Regions from separate parts of the Cupriavidus sp. DF5525 genome, predicted to be linked through region 3. Evidence: predicted binding sites of a transcription regulator. Region 3 holds the regulator's gene; each other region holds the start of a gene.

Region 1 (6,608 bases), 1.2 Mb from region 3:
ACGACATGCTCGCAGCGATCAAGGGCCGGGCCGCCGTAGCGGTACTCGACCTGGCGGTGAAAGAGGTTATCGATAACGCACCGGAGGTCCCCAAGGATCCCGGCGCGGCTTTTCACGTCGGCGACCTCGGCCAGTGGCCATCCCGACCGAGCGGCAACGGCCTCGGCGACCTGGCGTACGGTGCCGGTGCGGGAGTAAAAAACAATCGCGGCTTGGGTCATCACTGGCTCCGGTCAGATTCGCAGCGGACGTCGCTGTGTCTGCAGCGTAGGCCTTGCGTGGCGGCCGCCATTGATGCGCATCAACTGGGACATACGCGCGCCCGCCGTAGCGATTGGGGGCATCGTGCAGCGGCTTTGACACGTATCAACAGCAGTTGCGCCGCCTGCCCTACGCTGGATTAAACCAGTCCAGACCCGAGCCACCACAGGCTCCAACCGCCGGAGAAACCGCTATGTACCAGCGCATCCTTGTCGCCATGGACGGCGGCGCCGCTTCGGAACTTGCCCTCGAACAGGCCATGATCATCGCGCTCGCCGCCAACGCGGAAGTGGAGGTGGTCCATGTGGTCGATGACCGCAGCCCGTTCCTGGATATCAGAAATCTGGATCCGGTAAGGTTGATAGAGGACCTCACGACGGCGGGCGAAAGCGTCCTCGCCGCCGCCGCCAGCAGGCTTGCCGCAGCGGGCATTCGCCACGTAACGCGGCTGCTGGGCAAGCCGATGGTCGAGGGAGATGTTGCTACCACGATCGCGGCCGACGCCAATGGCTGGGGTGCCGATCTGGTTGTGTTGGGTACGCATGGTCGCCGGGGAGTGCGGCGACTCGTCATGGGCAGCGTCGCGCGGAGCGTGATCACCCTAGCCGTCGCGCCCGTCCTGCTTGTCCGCGCCGAGGAGGCGTAGGCAGGCGAACAGACTTTGGAGGGCGTTACGCCAGAGAGCTATGCATACGATCGACTTTGCCGGCGAGACGCCGGATTATTGCCCGACCGGGCCAAGCCTGCAGTGTGCCGCGAAGGTGGACGGCTCGCCGGCAACCTATGAGATCACTGCCGAGGCGCTTGAGGATCATTTCGGCGCACGCTCGTATCGCAGTGAAGATTTGCTGCCGGCATTCATGAGCAACCGCCAGGACATTGAACGCGTCGCGGGAGCGCTGTTCGAGATGACAGGTGCGCGGCACATCGTGCTGCACAGCGGCCATTTTCGCTTCGCGGTGTGAGACGCACGTTGTGGCCGGCAGCAGCCACCCTGGGGCGGTGCGCCCCCAAGGAGCCACCCATGAAGAATCGCTTGCAGTCATGCACGCCGGCAAGAGGGCCAGGATGGCGCAGGCTTGCCGCCTGCGCGTTGGTGCCGCTATGCGCAGCGTGTACCGCCGTTCCGGACCCGCTACGGCCGCCGAAGCCACGCACGGCCGCGCTGGCGTCAGGCGGCTTGGGGCAACCCGTACCTGGCGTGCCCGGCAATGGCTTCTCATGCTCGGATGGTCGCGCCGCTCAGTCGTAGCGCAGGTCAATGCCGAAGCCCCCGGCCCAGTTCGCAGTCGACAACGCCCGCTGCATAGGCGAAGAGCCACTCTTCGGCCTGTTGCACGCTGCCCGGCACGGCGGGCCAGTCTGGCGTAAAGCGAACGCCGATGCCTCTGTCCGACGCTGTGAAAAGGACACCGCCGCTGGGCTTGCCCGGCGCGATGGCGTCGGGGACGAACAACACGATGTGGAACCCCTTGTACGACCGCTTTGTTTCATGCATGTGAGTCTCCTGCGAAGGTTGCCACCGGGGCGCATTCGGCAAGCGCACCGGCGCTCGCTCTATGGGAACCATAGTGGCGCGAACCAGAGCGGTAGTGGTGGTGCCAGCGGTACCGCCTGTGGCGCGGACAGGAAGGCGGCTTGATGCACGACAAATCCGGGACCGGGGGGCGATATAGATTTAAGAAAAGCCCCGTTCGGGGCTGCATGATGGAGTCAATCCATGGACTACGCAACGATCCTGGTTCATCTCGATGCCAGCCGCCGCGTGTACGACCGGCTGAACCTCGCCACCCAGCTGGCGCTGGAGTTCCAATCCACGCTGGTCGGCCTGCTTGCCGTCGGCAAGCCGGATCCCACCGCCGTACGCTACCTGGTGGACGGTGACCGCTATCTCGCCTCCTACAACGAATGGCAGCATCAGGTCGGCGAGCGGGCCCGCCATGCCCTGATGGGCGCGACGGACGAGGTAGCCGTCATTACGGAATGGCGGGCGCCGGACTGGGCCACGGCGGTGACGGTCCAGGCAGAGGCACATCGGGCGGATCTTGTCATCCTCGGACAGCACGATCCCACTGATGATGCCGCCTACGCCGAGCCCGGCTTTGTTGAATCCATCGTGCTGCAATGCGGGCGGCCGGTGCTGGTGGTCCCGTATGCGGGCCGGTTCCCGAGTGTTGGCAAGAACATCATGGTGGCGTGGAATGGCAGCCGCGAGTCGGCGCGGGCCATCCGCGATGCGCTCCCACTTCTGCAGCGCGCAGGCACCGTGGAAGTGGTTTCGTGGACACCATCTGGCGTTCTGAAGGGGCCATGGGTTTCGCCGCCTCAGTATGCCGTGGACTGGCTGGCTCGGCATGGCGTGGCAGTGCAGCTGTGCACTTTTGCGGCGGGAGACGGCGAGGACGTCGGCCAGCTGTTGCTCTCGCACGCCGCGGACCGAAATGCTGACCTGATCATCATGGGGGCCTACGGGCACAGCCGGGTGCACGAGCTGGTCCTTGGCGGTGTCACCCGAACGCTGCTCGAGTCGATGACAGTGCCGGTACTGATGTCGCACTGATTGCCGCAGCGACTCGGCGATGCGATGAAGGACGGTACAGATGGGGCTATCTACGGAGCGGGATGCTGAGGCAAGTGCGAGAACGGCATCGGTGTAGCGATGCAGGCCGATACCTGGCCTATCGCTATCAATGCTGATAGCGTGTCGCTTAAATGGGATGCGATGAACAATGACAACCGAACACTCCACCAGCTTGCGCAGGGTTTCTGGAATGAGTTCCTTAGGCGTCGACCGGCATTTCCCGTGTCCGACGGCATGTTTCCATTCGAGCCGGCTACCCGTGACCGGTACATCGAAGGCCAAGGTAGAACTTATGCTGTCTGGCGAGCTCGGGCGATAAAGGCCGGCTTTTCTACCGAGGATTTCTTCCGCGCGTGCATTCGCGTACGGGCGGCGATGTATTGATCGCTGCCCGCGATTGGTAGTGTGTGCCGTGCCGTGCCCCCAGGTTCTGTCTTCAGGACATACCCTTCGGCGCAATGGGCGGTGGTCGACCAGAAGCTGTTCGCCGCCACGTCTTTCACCGGCAGTCTGCCTTGTCGCAATGCAAGGCGCAGCGCTGTGAAGAGACCTTAGGGTTCTAGCACATAGGTACCGGGTGCGTCCGCGAGACCCGGGGCCGGCGCCTGTCGCGTGCAGCGCCCTGTCGAGTGGGCCACTAGCCAGTCATGCCACTCCGGCCACCAGGAACCCTCGCGGTACGCAGCTATGCTGAGGAATTGCTCCGGGCTCAGGTAGGGCGCGGCGGGCAATCGCGTATGCACATGGTAGCGCCGGCGCGGGTGGCCCGGTTCCGACACAATGCCTGCGTTGTGGCCGCCCGAAGTCAGCAAGAAGGTCAGTTCGGCCTGGGTCAGCAAGTGCAGCTTGTACACGGAGCGCCAGGGAGAGACGTGGTCGTGTTCGGTGCCTACCACGAAGAGCGGGAGGTCGAGGTCCGACAGGGCGACAGGCTGTCCGCCGACGCACAGCTTGCCGGTGGCCAGCTCGTTGCCAAGGAACAGCTTGTGCAGGCATTCCGAATGCAGGCGGTAAGGCAGTCGCGTAGTGTCGCGGTTCCATGAGACCAGATCGTTGGCGCGCAAACGTTGGCCGAGCAGATACTCGCTCATCACGCGCGACCAGATCAGGTCCTGGGCGTTGAGCATCTGAAAGGCAGCCTTCATCTGCGGCCCGTCCAGATATCCTTGGCTCCACATGAGGGAGTCCAGCGTTGCGAGCGAGCTCTTGTCGATGAACAGCCCCAGTTCGCCCGGATCATGGAAATCGGTTTCAGCCGCAAAGAGCGTCACGCTGGCCAATGATCCGCCGGCGGCGTCGCGGGCCAGCATGGCAGCGCCCGTGGCAAGCAGGGTGCCGCCCAGGCAATACCCGGCGGCGTGGATGTGCGCGCCGTCGCAGCGGTCGTGCACGGTGTCGAGCGCAGCCAGAAGCCCGGCCTCCAGGTAGGTGTCAAGCCCGAACTCGCGGGCCGAGGCGTCCGGGTTCTTCCATGAGATCATGAACACGGTATGGCCGCTCTCGACCAGGTAGCGCACCAGTGAATCCTCGGGCTTCAGGTCGAGGATGTAATAGCGCATGATCCAGGACGGCACGATCAGCACCGGCTCGCGCCAGGCCGTATCGGTGCCAGGGACGGGCGCATACTCGATCAGCTCGATCAGCGCGTTGCGGAACACCACCTTGCCGGGCGTCAGCGCCACGTCGCGCCCGGGTAGAAATTCCAGCGCCGGGCGCCCAGCGGGCAGTCCGGGGACCTTTGACAGCAGCTCACTGGCGTCCTGCAGCCAGTGGCGGGCGCCTTGCAGGAAGTTGGTGCCGAAGGTGCTCGAGGTGGTCCTGGCAATAGTCGGACTCATCCACCAAACATTACCGGGCGCGAGGAGGTCAAGCCATTGCCGGGCGCAGAAGGCGACGATGTGCTGGTGATGGCGCGACAGGCCGTCGATATCCTGCGTCAGCGACTCCCAGAAGGCTTCGTTGCGCATGAACGCATCGCGCCAGCAACGATAAGGCCAGTCCTGCCAGCCGGCATCGGCAAAGCGCTGGTCGCTGACGTTTACGGACGGCGGCTCGGCCGCCGTCGGCAACAGCCGTGGCGAATCCTCGATGCTGTGCTGCAGCCACGCCTGCCACGCCTGCACCACCTTTGCCGGGGAGATGCTGAGCTGCAGCGCCCAGTCGAGCCCGGCCAGGCTTGCCGAGATCACCGACAGGCCGCCGGTGGCGCGGGCCAGGCCGGCGCGGATCTGCTTGTCCAACCAGACTTGCGCCGGCATGGCGGGCTGCGGCGCGCATTCCGGCATGGCCGCCAGGCTGGGCGGCAACGCCCTGTCATCGATCCTCATTGCAGGTGTTGCCCTCCGTTGATCGCAAAGTTGGCGCCAGTGACAAAGGCCCCGTCATCGCCGCACAGGTAAGAGATCATTGCCGCGACCTCGGCTGGCTTGCCGAGCCGGCCGACCGGGATGGTCGGCAACACGTCCCGCTCGAGGATCTCCGCGGGCATGTCCGTCACCATGTGTGTATCCAGGTAGCCCGGCGAAACCGTGTTGACGGTGATGCCTTTGCGCGCGAGTTCCAGCGCCAGCGCCTTGGTGAAGCCATGTACCCCCGCCTTGGCGGCGGCATAGTTGGTCTGGCCAAAAGCGCCTCGCGAGGCATTGACCGAAGAGATATTGACGATCCGGCCCCAAGCGCGCGCCATCATCGGCTCAACCAGCGGGCGCGTCATATGGAAGAGCGAGTCGAGGTCCGTGCGCAGCACGAAGTCCCAGTCAGCCTTGTCCATCTTGCGCAGGGTCCGGTCGCGCGTGACCCCGGCATTGTTGATCAGAATGTCGACGTCGCCGACCTCGCTGCGCACGTGCGACACGCAGCGCTGGCAGGACGCGAAGTCCGTCACGTCGACCGGGAATGCCGCAAACTCGCGGCCGGCGTTGCGTTGCGCGCCGAGCCATTGGGCCACGTGGTCATTGTGTTCGGAGTGCGTCACCACGACGCGTACGCCGTCGGCCAGAAGCCGCACGGCAATGGCTTCGCCGAGGCCGCCCATGCCTCCCGTCACCAGGGCAATGCGTTGCCCGGCCATCTCGTCAGCTCCGTGCCGCGCCGGCCGGGCGCGCCTGGGCCTTCGCGCCTGGGGTAGGGACGGCCATCAGGCGGCCGACGTTGTCGAACATCTCGCGCGCCGATTCCGCAAAGGGCGCGTAGCCGCCTCCCTCCACCATGACCTTGCGCTGGTAGTCCTGCCAGGCTTCAGTCGACTCGCGCAGGTGCTCCATGAAAGCCGAGGCCATTTCAACGTAAAGGGTGCCAAAGTCTCGTGCATGCGCGGCGTTGCGCTCAACCTGCGCGGCCAGAATTTGAGCGGGCAGGCCATGGAAGGCGTTCCAGTCGGGTGCGTCGGTGACGCGCGCGAGCGCCTGCCGGGCGCCCTTGATGTCCTCGTCCAGGGCCGTGAGGCGGAGTCTGAGCAGCATCTGGCGCGATTCTTCCCAGCGCAGCCATATGCGCAGGGCGGACTGCTCGGCGCAGCGCGCGAGTTCGAAGGCGGGATCGGTCTGGTCTGGCATGGTGGGACTCCTATAGTCAAGCGGCTGGCCTGCCCCGGGGCGCGCAGGTCTGGATAAGTCTAGGAGGGCGACCCTGGCGGGAGATTGATGTATCGCAAGGAGTGCGCAATGCGTCGGGGGGCGCGGCATCGCCAAGCCGCGCCTGCGTTGGTCAGAGCACAGGGGTCGCATGGCCGGCGGCCTGCGCATTGTGGCCGGACGCCCAGCGAGAC
Region 2 (6,608 bases), 1.2 Mb from region 3:
AGCAGCCCCGTGCCCCGGTGATCCGGGACGGCGTGCAGCAGGAGATCGACGCAAGTACCCTGGTACCGGGTGACCTGGTGGTGCTGGAAGCCGGCAGCCGAGTGCCGGCCGACCTGAAACTGACCTACACCATTGACCTGCAGTGCGATGAATCCCTGCTGACCGGCGAATCGCTACCGGTGCGCAAGCTCTCCGCATGTGATCCCAGCAACGCCACAGCGAGCGCCCGCCAGTGCCTGACCTTCGCCGGCACGGTGGTGCTCCGCGGCAGGGGCCACGGCATCGTGGTGGCAACTGGCGCTGCCACGCAAATTGGCCGGATTGCGCGGGAACTGGGCCGCGAATCCATCTCGCAGCCACCTTTGATTCTCAGGCTCCAGCGTTTTTCCCGACTGATCGCGGTGGCGGTAGGCGTGGCTGTCTCGTTGCTAGTGTTGGTGGGTATGCTGCGCGGCATGGCATTGCGCGAACTGTTCATGATGTCGGTCGGACTGGCGGTGAGCGCGATCCCCGAAGGACTGCCCGTCGCCATTTCGGTGGCGCTGGCGATCAGCATGCGGCGGATGGCAAAGGCCCACGTGATCGTGCGCAAAATGCCCGCCGTGGAGTCGCTTGGCTCCTGCACCATGATCGCCACCGACAAGACCGGCACCCTGACCATGAACGAGCTTGTCGTCACCGATATCCGGCTTCCCGACGGCACGGCGTTTTCCTGCGACGTCGGGCACGACCTGGACAACTGCACGATCCACGCGGCCGGCACCACCGACCAGGACGCGAGAACGCGGGTAGCGGCCCTGCTAAGGGCCGCGGCGCTGCCAAACGAGGCCCAACTATCCAGGGAGCGCGACGGCTGGACTGGCACCGGGGACAGCGTGGACGTGGCGCTGCTGGCCGCAGCGCACAAGGGAGGCACCGTAGCCAATGAGATCCGACAGCGGTACCCCTTGGTGGGCCGTATCCCGTATGAGCCAGACCTGCGGTACGCGGCCTCGTTCCACCGGCACGAAGAGACGATCCGCGTGTTCGTCAAGGGAGCGCCCGAGACGCTGATCGCCATGTGCGACCAGGCGGCTGCTCGCGGCCATGCCGTGCCGATCCGGCGCGAGGCACTGCTTCGGGGAAAAGCAGCGCTGGCCGCCCAAGGACTACGCGTGCTGGCGTTCGCTGAAGGCACGATTGATGCAGAGCCGGACGGGTCCTACGGACACGGGCACCTGGTCAACCTGACCTTTCTGGGAATGGCAGGCATGAAGGATCCGGTTCGTCCAGAGGTCCCCGAGGCTATCCGACGCTGCTACAGCGCCGGCATCGACGTGGCGATGGTGACTGGCGACGATCCGTTGACGGCCAGCGCAATTGGAGCGCAGGCGGGGCTACGCTTTACCGCGGACCAGGTCGTGACGGGCGAGCAGGTGCGCCAGGCCGAGAGCGAGGGGCCGCACGGACTCGACCAACTGACCCACCGTGCGCGCATCTACGCCCGCGTCAGTCCGGACCAAAAGCTGTCCATTGTCCTGTCGCTGGCAAGAACCGGCCATTTCGTGGCAGTCACTGGCGACGGCGTCAACGACGCTCCTGCGCTCAAGCACGCACACGTCGGTGTGGCCATGGGCCGAAAGGGAACTGAAGTGGCGAAGGAAAGCGCAGACATTGTCCTCACCGATGACAACTTTGCGTCCATCGTCAACGGCATCCATGAAGGCAGGGTGGCGTACGCGAACATTCGCAAAGTCATCTTCATGGTGGTTTCCACCGGCGCGGCCGAAGTGGTTCTGTTTCTGCTGGCGATTCCCCTGGGTCTGCCAATGCCATTGCTGCCGGTGCAGCTGCTGTGGCTCAACCTCGTGACCAATGGCATCCAGGATGTGGCTCTGGCTACCGAGCACGCGGAAGGCGATGAACTGTCGTATCCGGCGCGCAAGCCCCGGGAACCGATCTTTGACCGCGTAATGATCCGCCGCATCTGCTATTCGACTCTTGTCATGGGCGTAGGGGGATTCGCAACTTTCTACTGGCTGCTCGACCGCGGCTATCACATAGACGAGGCACGCAACCAATTGCTGCTGCTGTTTGTGCTGTTTGAGAACTTGCAGACGTTTAGTAGCCGTTCGGAGCGCCACTCCGTATTCCGACAGGGGGTCTTCGCCAATCCGATGCTGGTGGCCAGCGTACTGGCCGCCCAGTCATTCCATATCGCTGCCATGTACATACCCGGGCTAAGTGACACGCTTAGCCTCACACCTGTGTCGGCTACGACGTGGGCCGGGCTGTTGTCGCTCGCGCTGACATTGACGATTGCGGTGGAGCTGGACAAATGGTGGAGCCGGCGGTGCAACGTGTAGCGCAGAGACCGGTGCTCGCCTACTCAGGATTCCATCGCCCCGCGGCCGGCGTTGAGCCATGTCAACCCGAATCCACCGTCGCCATCTACGCTGATTACATAGAATCCTAATAAGGGACTTGGGTCAATCCCCCTCAGGAAGACATCTCATGTATAAGCGCATCCTGCTTGCCGTGGACGGCAGCCGGTCCTCCGACCTGGCGCTCAGCCAGGCCATCGCCATCGGCCGGGCCACCAACGCGGAAGTCAAGGTGCTGTACGTGGTGGACGACAGCGACATCTACTTCGAGGCCGGCTATTTCGACCCGCACGAACTGGTCAACAAGCTGGTCTCTCATGGCCGCAAGGCATTGGATGCGACCACAGCCCACCTTAGCGAAGCCGGTATCCGGTGCAATGCGCAGTTGGACGAGAAGCCGGTGGCCCCAGGCCGGATCTCGTCGACCATCGTCAACGAAGCCAACACCCGGAATGCTGACATGATCGCTTTCTGGACCCATGGCCGGCGCGGCGTCAGGCGCGTGCTGATGGGCAGCGTGTCAGAAGGCGTCCTCGCGCAGACCATCAGGCCGGTGCTGCTGGTCCGTAGCGAGATCGAAGGCTGACCCCGACCCGAGCACCAACAAGGACCGTGCCATGCAGGAGATCATGCGAGCGATGCAGTTCGAAGGTGCGGGGCTGCCCCTGCGCTTGGGGCGTGTGCCGGTCCCCGAGCCGGGACCGGGTGAGGTACGCATAGCGGTTGCAGCTTGTGGCGTATGCCGCACCGACCTCCATATTGTCGACGGCGACCTACGCCACCCCAAGCCTGCGCTCATTCCGGGGCACGAAGTCGTCGGTACGGTCGAAACGTGCGGAAGCGGTGTCACCGCACTCAGGCAAGGCGACCGTGTCGGCGTGCCGTGGCTGGGCCATACCTGCGGCCAGTGCAGATTCTGCCATCGGCAGCGTGAAAATCTCTGCGACGCGCCGCAATTCACCGGCTATACGCGCGACGGCGGCTACGCGGAGTACGTTGTAGCCGACAGCCGCTACTGCTTCGGCATTCCCGCCAGCTATGACAACGAGCACGCCGCACCACTGCTCTGTGCCGGCCTGATCGGCTATCGCACTCTACATATGGCGGGCGACGCGCGCCGCATCGGCATTTACGGATTCGGCGCGGCGGCCCACCTGGTGACGCAGATTGCCGTGTCGCAGGGCCGGGAGGTCTATGCCTTCACTCGCGCGGGAGACAACGCTGCACAGCAGCTGGCTCGCCGCACAGGTGCATGCTGGGCCGGTGCCAGCGATCTCGACGCACCGGTGCCGCTGGATGCGGGGCTGATCTTCGCCCCGCTGGGGGAGCTGGTGCCGCGTGCGCTACGCGCGGTAGAAAAGGGGGGCATCGTAGTCTGTGGCGGTATCCATATGAGCGACATCCCCGCCATGCCCTATTCGCTTCTGTGGGAAGAGCGGCGCCTGTGCTCCGTGGCCAACCTGACGCGTGCCGACGGCGACGCGCTGATGGAGATCGCAGCCCGCACGCCGCTGAAGATCCATACCACAGCCTACCCGCTCGAACAGGCCAATGTTGCACTGGCCGACATGCGCGAGGGCCGACTGGCTGGCGCCGCCGTCCTGACTATTCTTCCCTGAGCCCCCGCGGATCCGCTCACGAACGCGGGGCCGAAGGCGAATGCAGCAGCGCTATGGCATCGGCTCGGAACCTGGCGCATTATCGGCAATGCTTCTCGCACAACGTACCACGTCTTGGACGGGGAAGCCGTGGATCTGATGGCGACACGACTATCGGCGCCCAAAAGGACGACCGCACCTAGCAAGCACGGCCACGCCGAGCACGGCGGTTGCCGTCACGTACTTTGTGCATCGCTAAGCAGCCCAGGGCGAGGGACTGTCTTTTTGGACAATCCGGACTGTCGGCTCAATTCGAACAATTCGAACGATCGTCAGATAAGGGGCCGGAAGCGGTCAATGACGCCAATGCAGCGAAAGTCTGCAATGCAGCCAAAGAGATTGCAGCCTTGCCTTGCCGTAGAACGAAGCGAAGTTGTTCGCGTGCGATCATCTTCCATGTGTGGGCTGAATAAAATCGTTTGATAACGTCTCGATTGGCGGCCGATATTTGAACGTTTGCATCGCCTCGCTTTGTGATCACGTTAGCAAGAATTTGCGCAGAGCCGGACAAGCCTGATGGCCCCGGCGTCAGTCTGTCTGACCGGTCCCTCGCGGCAAACTCTGCAAGGCCTGGCGCAGACATGCCCGCTAAGTGCGGCTCCAACGGCTACCTCGACACTCTCCTCCGTTCAACGCGAGAACGAAGTGGCTTCCGACGTTCGTTCACTGAAGGAACGTCGCAGCCGGAGCCTGCCGTCAAGCCCATAGACGACGAGTTCGGCCCTCTCTAGCTTTGCGATATCTGTAGCTGCTTCTATGGCTTCATTAAGCGAGCCAAAGGACTTGCCCACAGCTGCGTTATCTTCAGCACGGATGGTCCAACCAAGATGAGCTGGTGCGACGCAAATATTATGGATTGACATAGTTTCCCCCAAGCAATTAGATAACTTGACGATCGGATCTCGCGAGAAGAAACCACCCTGTCGCAATTCCGGTTTTAAATGTGAAACCAGCTGCACCCAGTACCCGCCGGCATCGAACTCATTGGGGACTTTTACGTCCTGCTGCAAATCCAATATAAGACCCGAACCACCTAGGCTATTTGCCATGGATCAAGGATCCGCGCTCCCCGCTGCCGACGCGCGGCGTTGATCACGATCTGCCCTGAATGGGGTTCCTCCCATGCTCCCTCCGCAAGCCGCGGGCAGCGCAACTGGACGACAGTGTCTCCGCGTACCACACGTTCGACAAGGCGGCCGAGAGTCGAGCCGGGAAAGCGAAAAGAACTCCTGTTCACGAGCCGCAACTGCGGGAGCCCGGGTCTGCGCCATGTAGCCAGACAGCAACTCCGCGGACGTAGCCGTTCGCGGCGAACTGATCGAGACTGATTCGTGCGAAACAGTCTCTGAAGCGACGGGCGCGAAGTGAGCGGTGCAGGCATCACCGTTTGCTGCGATGCTCCAACGCTTGTCCTGTCCCAGGTTTCATCCCCCAGAGATTTCCCGGTACTTCCGGTCGACGTCTGCGCGCTGACAAAGCCCTGTTCCCGCACTCAGCAACGTCGCAGAAGCGGCCGCCAGCCCATAGTGGAATGCCTCCTTCTTGCTTGCGTGACGCTTCAGCGCCCAGACCATTGCAGCAAGGAAGCTGTCGCCCGCCCCGATAGAACTGGACACTGGCGTAGGCAAGGCTGGCGCTCGAAAGGTCTGATCCGCGGTCACCAGCAATGCGCCCTGCTCGCCGAGCGTAAGTGCCACCATCTGCGCGCGCCCGTCTCGGACAACTTCCAACGCGGCATTGCGCCACTCTTCTTCACCGTGCAATGGCAAGCCAGTCAACTCACGTAGTTCGGCCAGGCTCGGTTTGACCAGACTGACTCCCTCGTTCAATGCGGAAACGAGCGCGGGACCCGAAGTGTCCACGACAATCTGCGTGCCGCGCGCGCGTGCCAGGCGTGCAAGTCTTGCATAGAAATCTACAGGAACACCGGGTGGCAGACTGCCGCTCATCACCAGATATCGCGGCGGCTTGGCGAGCGTCTCAAGATGAATGATGCAACGCTCCCATTCGTCCTGTGCTACGTTTGGCCCTGGCAGAACGAAGCGGAATTGGCGTCCGGTGGAGGATTCAGTCACGGAAAAATTCTCTCGCGTCTCCCCGGCAATCGCAAGGCACACGCCTGGCACTCGCTCTGCATCGAGCAGATGTTGCAATAGCATCCCCGTCGCACCTCCAGCGAGATAGATGGCGAGGCAATCACCGCCAAGGCGCTGTATAACGCGTGCCACATTGATCCCGCCGCCTCCCGGATCCCGCCTCGCCTCGCCGCATCTTAGCTTGCGCGTATCTGCCACTCGGTCGATCGAGGTTGCCACATCCACGGCGGGATTCGGGGTAATGGTCAAAATGTCTGTCATCATCCATCAGGGTTGGCATGGCCCCGCCGTATGCTGAAGGGTTGTTGTTCAACGCGCCATCGCCATGGCGGCTTCGGCGGCGGCAACTGTGTGCTTGACCGCTATGAAGCTGTCCGGGGTCACTGAAATGGAATCGATCCCGCATTCGCCCAGGAATCCGGCGAAACCAATACGGTCGCTCGGTGCTTTTCCGCACAAGCCCACGTGGGCGCTGGCCTCATGTGCTATTG
Region 3 (6,608 bases):
ACTCGGCCTACGCCGGCGTGCAGGACGCCATGATCCAGTGGTGGTACGGCCATAACGCGGTGGGCTTTTTCCTGACCACCAGCTTCCTCGGGATGATGTACTACTTCATTCCCAAGCAGGCCGAGCGCCCGATCTACTCCTACCGCCTGTCCATCGTCCACTTCTGGGCGCTGAACTTCACCTACATGTGGGCCGGTCCGCACCACCTGCAGTACACCGCGCTGCCGGACTGGGCGCAGTCGCTCGGCATGGTGTTTTCGCTGATCCTGCTGGCGCCCTCGTGGGGCGGCATGATCAACGGCATCATGACCCTGTCGGGCGCCTGGCACAAACTGCGCACCGACCCGATCCTGAAGTTCCTGGTGGTGGCGCTGTCGTTCTACGGCATGGCCACGTTCGAAGGCTCGATGATGTCGATCAAGACCGTCAACGCGCTGTCGCACTACACGGACTGGACCATCGGCCACGTGCACTCGGGCGCGCTGGGCTGGGTGGCGATGATCTCCATCGGTTCGCTGTATTACCTGATTCCGCGGCTCTTTGGCGAGAAGCAGATGTACAGCGTGCGCCTGATCGAGTGGCACTTCTGGATCGCGACCATCGGCGTGGTGCTCTACATCGCCTCGATGTGGATCGCCGGCGTGATGGAGGGCCTGATGTGGCGTGCCACCCAGCCTGACGGCACGCTGACCTACGCCTTCGTGGAAGCGGTCAAAGCCAAGTACCCGTTCTACCTGATCCGCCTGCTCGGTGGCGTCTGCTTCCTGTCCGGCATGCTGCTGATGGCGTACAACACGGTCAAGACCATCGTCGGCAAGCGTGCCGTGGATGCACCGATCCCGGCCAGCATTCCTGCCTCTGCCCACTGATCAATCCAGGATAGAAAGATGTCCGACAAACAAAGATTCTTTTCCCACGAAACGCTGGAGAAGAACATCGGCTGGCTGATCATCTGCACGATCCTCGTGGTCAGCATCGCGGGTCTGGTCCAGATCGTGCCGCTGTTCTTCCAGCACTCCACCACCGAGCCGGATCCGGGTATCACCCCGTATTCGCCGCTGCGGCTGATGGGCCGGGATATCTATATCCGCGAAGGCTGCGTCGGCTGCCACTCGCAGCAGGTGCGCACGCTGCAGGCCGAGACCGAGCGCTACGGCCACTTCTCCACCGCTGGCGAGTCGGTCTTCGACCATCCGTTCCTGTGGGGCTCCAAGCGTACCGGGCCTGACCTGGCGCGCGTCGGCGGCCGCTATTCGGATGACTGGCAACGCATCCACCTGCGCAATCCGCGCGATGTGGTGCCGGAATCGGTGATGCCGTCTTACCCGTGGCTCGAAAAGGCCGAGTTGCCCACCAACGATATCCAGGCGCGCATGCGCGCACTGGTCAAGCTGGGCGTCCCCTACAGCGAAGCCGGGATTGCAAAGGCACCGGACGAGCTCAAGGGCAAGACCGAGGAAGACGCGCTGGTGGCCTACCTGCAAGGGCTGGGCACCAACCGCCGCAACGTGCGCGTTGAAACCGCCGCTGCCCCGGCACCGGCCAAGGAGTAAGCCATGGCCATGATCACTGCCATTGCGACCGTCGTGTCGATGGTCGTCTTCCTGGGGATCTGCTGGTGGGCGTGGTCCGCCGGCCGGCAGTCCGCCAATCGGGAATCCGCCATGCTGCCGTTCGCACTGCCTGACGAAACCACGACAACATCGAGCCGGAACACCTAGCCATGAGCGATTTCTTTTCCGATTTCTGGAGTTACTACATTGCCGCGATCGCGCTCGTCGGCATCGTCTGGTGCGTCTGGCTGCTGTTCTCGCAACGCAAGATCACCAAGACCGCCGGCGCCACCGAGGACACCGGCCACGTCTGGGACGGCGACCTGCGCGAGCTGAACAACCCGCTGCCGCGCTGGTGGATGTGGATGTTCCTGCTGACCTGCATTTTCGGGCTGGCCTACCTGGTGCTCTACCCCGGCCTGGGTTCGTACGCCGGCGTGCTGAAGTCCTCGACGCAAGGCGAACTGGCCGCCCACCGCGCGGCGCAGGAGCAGATGCAGAAGGAGATCTATGCCAAGTACCTGAAGATGGACGTCAAGCAGGTGGCGGGCGACCCGCAGGCGCGCGAGATCGGCCAGCGCCTGTTCCTGAACTACTGCGCGCAATGCCATGGTTCCGATGCACGCGGCAGCCGCGGCTTCCCGAACCTGACCGACGGCGACTGGCTCTACGGCGGCGAGCCGGAAACGATCCAGCAGACCATCACGAAGGGCCGCAATGGCGTCATGCCTCCGTTTGCCGCGACCATCGACGCCAAGCTGGCAGGGGACGTAGCGCAGTACGTGCGTTCTCTGTCGGGCCTGTCGTCGGATCCGATTCGTGCCTCGCGTGGCGAGGGCACCTTCAAGTCGACCTGCGCGGCTTGCCACGGTGCCGGCGGCAAGGGCAACCAGGCACTGGGTGCGCCGAACCTGTCCGACAAGGTCTGGCTCTATGGCAGCTCGGAAGCCAGCATCGTCGACGCCATCCTGAAGGGGCATAACAACCACATGCCCGCGCATGAGGAAATCCTGACGCCCGAGCGCATCCGGATGCTGACCGCCTATGTCTGGGGGCTGTCCAATACCGGCGGAGGTGCCGGGCAATGACAGGCGACTCATGTGAGCGGGCGCTGGCCGCCCGCGGGAGACCACGCCCATGAACGCACCCGGGAGGCAAGAGATGGCCCGGGCGGCCGACCCACAGCGGTCGGCTGCTGTGCCTGGCGAATCCTCTGACGAAACACTGTATGAGGTCCGCCGCAAGATCTATCCGCGCTCGGTGACGGGCGCCTTTTCCAGCTGGCGGGTCTGGCTGGTGATCCTGACCCAGCTGGTCTACTACGGCACGCCCTGGCTGCAATGGAATGGCCGCCAGGCCGTGCTGTTCGACCTTGGGGCGCGCAAGTTCTACATCTTCGGGCTGGTGCTGTGGCCGCAGGACGTCATCTACCTGGCGGTGCTGCTGGTCATTTCGGCGCTGGCGCTGTTCCTGTTCACGGCGATCGCGGGGCGCCTCTTCTGCGGTTACGCCTGTCCGCAGACGGTCTACACCGAGATCTTCATGTGGATCGAGCGGCGGATCGAGGGCGATCGCATCGCACGCATTCGCCTGGACGGTGATCCCTGGAGCCTGCGCAAGCTGCGCCTGAAAGCGACCAAGCACTTCCTGTGGGTACTGATCGCGCTGTGGACCGGATTTACCTTCATCGGCTATTTCGCGCCGATCCGCGAGTTGGGCGGAGAGGTACTGGCGCTCTCGCTCGGGCCATGGCAGGCGTTCTGGATGCTGTTCTACGCGTTCGCCACCTGGGGCAACGCCGGCTTCATGCGCGAGCAGGTGTGCAAGTACATGTGCCCGTATGCGCGCTTCCAGAGCGTGATGGTGGACCGCGACACCTATGTCGTCACCTACGACGTTGGCCGCGGCGAGCCGCGCGGCAGTCGTTCGCGCAAGACCGACCACTACAAGGCGGGCCTGGGCGATTGCGTCAACTGCAGCATCTGCGTGCAGGTGTGCCCGACCGGGATCGATATCCGCGACGGCCTGCAGTACGAGTGCATCGGCTGCGGCGCCTGCATCGACGCCTGCAACCAGGTCATGGACAAGATGGACTATCCGCGCGGCCTGATCCGGTACACCTCGGAAGACGCGATGCGCAAGGGCCTGTCCGCGGCGGCGTCGCGCAAGCGGCTGCTGCGTCCGCGCGTGATCATCTATTCGGTGATCTGGATTGCGTTGATGGCGGGCTTCGTGGCCTCGATTGCGCTGCGCACGCCGCTGAAGGTGGACATCATCCGCGACCGCGGCGCGCTGGGCCGCGAAGTGGAAGGGCGCTGGATCGAGAACGTCTATCGGCTGCAGCTGATCAACACGACCGAAGGACCGATGCGCATCAGCGTGCGCGCCGACAGCGACGAGCTGAAGAACCTGACGGTTGAATACGACAAGCAGGCCGAAGCGCTGGCGCCGACCTCCAACCGGCTGTTGCCGATCCGCATCCGCGTTCCGATTGAGAACGCGGCGCAGGGTACGCACAAGATCAGCGTGACGGTCACGAGCGAAGGCACGGAGCGGGGGAGTGCCGAAATCCGGCAATCCACCAGTTTTATCGTGCCGCGCGATTTGTAAAGCTAGGATGGTGTGGCGCGGTTATGGATCCGCGCCGCACCGCTGCAGATAAGGGGGGCAAGATGAATCGGCAAGGCAATCCGTGGTGGAAGGAACCGTGGCCGTGGCTGTTGATGAGCGGCCCGCTGGTGGCGATGGTGGCGTGTGGCGTGACCATCTGGCTCGCGTCCTCGCATCCTGACCTGCCGGTGCAGGGGGCAACGCGGCATGGACTGGTGGTCGAGAAGGTCGGAGCCGCGCCGCGCAAGGCTGCCGCAGCGAGGCAACCATGAGGCTGCGCTGGCTGATGTGGGTACTGTGGCCCGGGTTCCTGATGGCGGGCTTTGCAACCGCGACGGTCTTTTCGGTCGTGGATCCGGGCGACCTGAAGTTCTTCGGCCACCCGGTCGACGCGTCACGCGAGTCGGTCTATACGATCGGCTTCCTGTTGGCGTGGGCGTTCTGCGCGCTGTCCAGCGGGCTCACGCTCTACACCATGCCGACCCGGCTCAGCGATACCGACGAACTTGAATGACGTTTGAAATTGCCATCGCCGGTGCGGCGATGGCAGTGCGATGCGCGCTCAGCAGGAGCGGCTGTAGAGTTGCTTGATGCCGGCGATGTCCACCAGCTTGACGTGGCGCTGGCGAATCTGGATCAGGCCCGCTTCGGCAAAGCGGGAGAACAGGCGGCTGACGGTTTCGAGCTTCAGGCCCAGGTAGCTGCCGATCTCTTCGCGGCTCATGCGCATGACGAATTCGGAGGCCGAATAACCGCGCGCCGACAGGCGCTCGGACAGGTTGATCAGGAAGGCGGCCAGCCGTTCCTCGGCGCGCATTGAGCCCAGCGTCACGAGCATCAGCTGGTCGTGCGTGATCTCCTTGCCCATCAGGCGCAGGAACTGGTGCTGCAGCGACGGCAGCCCGGCGGACAAGGTCTGCAGTTCGTTCATGCGCACCACGCAGACTTCGGTATCTTCCAGCGCCGTGGCATCCGATGCGTGCTGCATTTCACCCAGCCCGTCGAGGCCGACGATTTCGCCGGGGAGGTGGAAGCCGGTAATCTGCGAACGGCCGTCTTCGGTGGTGACGTGCGTCTTCAGCGTACCGAAGCGGATGGCATAGACAGCGGTGAGCGGATCGCCCATGCGGTACAGGGTCTCGCCTTTATGAACGCGAATGCGTTCCTGCACCAGCGTGTCCATCTTGGCAAGATCTTGCTGGGACATGCCTACCGGAAGGCACAGTTGCCCCATCGCGCATGTGGAGCAACGGGGCGACATCTCGGTAATGGGAATGGAGGTGAGCAATTGGAACCTGCAAGAATGGCTGCGAGGGCACGACCCCAACATTTTACCGTGCGATGTGATGCGGCAGGGAGTCAGAATTGACATTTGGTGTGCTTATTAGCGTTTTTCTGCTGGCCCTGCTTGGCGGGGTGCATTGTGCCGCCATGTGTGGCGGCCTTGCCCTCGCGGTGGAACAGCGGCGCGACGCCATCGCGACGGTGAACTTCGTGAAAAACCGGACCGCGTGGTTCGGTGAGTTGCTGGCAATGCACATCGGCAGGATCTCGACCTATATGCTGCTGGGTGCGTTGTTGGGCGCGGTCGGTGCCACCGCATGGAAGCAGGACTACCTGCCGGTGCAGCGCTGGCTGTTCGGTGCGGGCAGCGCCATGCTGCTGTGGTCGGGCTGGCGGCTGCTTCAGGGCAATGCGTTCACCCTGGCCTGGCTCGAGCGCTTGGCGGCATGCGCCACCGCTACGGTGGCTGGCCAGCTGGGCCGCCTGGCCGGCGGCATGCCGGCATTCGTGCGGGCCCGTGGCGGGCTGGCGCGGCGCTATGGGGTGGGGCTGGCCTGGGGCCTGGTGCCGTGCGGCATGGTCTATGGCGCGCTGACGCTGGCACTGCTGGCGGGCAACGCCGGCTCGGGGGCGCTGGTGATGGGCGTGTTCGGGCTGGGCACGCTGCCCAACCTGCTGGTGCTGTCCGGCCTGTCGGGCTACCTGCGCACGCTGTCCAGGCGGCGTGGCATACGCCTGGGGGCTGGGGTCGCGGTGATGGCGTTCGGCGGGCTGGGCATCGCCCGAGCGGTGCTGCTGCCACATTCCCTGGCCGGGCAGGGTTTCTGCCTGGTGTTCTGAGGCGCCGCCGCCGCATGGCGCAACGGATGATGGTTGCAGGCTGGGGCGGGAATGCCATACAATCGCCTGCATTGCGGTATCGCGCGGCGCGATGTGGCGAGCAGCGCCAGGCGGCCTTCATATCAGAAGGCGCGCTCAGGGGCTACGGGAAGCGGAAGGTTTTCGAGGCCCGGCCCGTCCCGCGGTCCATCCGGTTCAAAAGATCTGGCTCAAAAGTCCGGCTGGCACCGCGGTGTTGGAGATGCCGGCCTTGCTCCCGATATCCGTTTTTTCTTGCGTCCGAGGCGTTCAGTTCGCCGACAGCATCGTCCGTTGAGTGCG

What was found. Region 3 encodes FNR, which switches genes on or off when oxygen is low (the NO sensors DNR and NnrR bind a similar motif). Its sites were predicted from a motif close to TTGATNNNNATCAA; they were not measured.
Region 1: a site for FNR is predicted at 1,900-1,913, ahead of ABNX08_RS08670 (universal stress protein). Genes of this name have one in related genera too.
Region 2: a site for FNR is predicted at 2,397-2,410, ahead of ABNX08_RS08475 (universal stress protein). Genes of this name have one in related genera too.

What each region holds. Positions count from the first base shown of each region.
Region 1 is NZ_CP168265.1:1,834,334-1,840,941, forward strand. It holds gene ABNX08_RS08650 (flavodoxin family protein) at 1-221, opposite strand, end outside; gene ABNX08_RS08655 (universal stress protein) at 455-907, shown strand; gene ABNX08_RS08660 (DUF1488 domain-containing protein) at 948-1,226, shown strand; gene ABNX08_RS08665 (hypothetical protein) at 1,520-1,759, opposite strand; gene ABNX08_RS08670 (universal stress protein) at 1,982-2,821, shown strand; gene ABNX08_RS08675 (hypothetical protein) at 2,921-3,226, shown strand; gene ABNX08_RS08680 (alpha/beta hydrolase) at 3,394-5,169, opposite strand; gene phbB (acetoacetyl-CoA reductase) at 5,166-5,912, opposite strand; gene ABNX08_RS08690 (hypothetical protein) at 5,917-6,396, opposite strand.
Region 2 is NZ_CP168265.1:1,789,927-1,796,534, reverse strand. It holds gene ABNX08_RS08480 (HAD-IC family P-type ATPase) at 1-2,345, shown strand, start outside; gene ABNX08_RS08475 (universal stress protein) at 2,494-2,949, shown strand; gene ABNX08_RS08470 (zinc-dependent alcohol dehydrogenase family protein) at 2,981-3,982, shown strand; gene ABNX08_RS08465 (DUF2188 domain-containing protein) at 4,651-5,070, opposite strand; gene ABNX08_RS08460 (1-phosphofructokinase family hexose kinase) at 5,446-6,378, opposite strand; gene ABNX08_RS08455 (putative PEP-binding protein) at 6,427-6,608, opposite strand, start outside.
Region 3 is NZ_CP168265.1:3,012,071-3,018,678, reverse strand. It holds gene ccoN (cytochrome-c oxidase, cbb3-type subunit I) at 1-869, shown strand, start outside; gene ccoO (cytochrome-c oxidase, cbb3-type subunit II) at 888-1,553, shown strand; gene ABNX08_RS14040 (cytochrome oxidase) at 1,557-1,721, shown strand; gene ccoP (cytochrome-c oxidase, cbb3-type subunit III) at 1,724-2,641, shown strand; gene ccoG (cytochrome c oxidase accessory protein CcoG) at 2,715-4,163, shown strand; gene ABNX08_RS14025 (FixH family protein) at 4,226-4,435, shown strand; gene ABNX08_RS14020 (hypothetical protein) at 4,432-4,677, shown strand; gene fnr (fumarate/nitrate reduction transcriptional regulator Fnr) at 4,726-5,451, opposite strand; gene ABNX08_RS14010 (sulfite exporter TauE/SafE family protein) at 5,529-6,287, shown strand.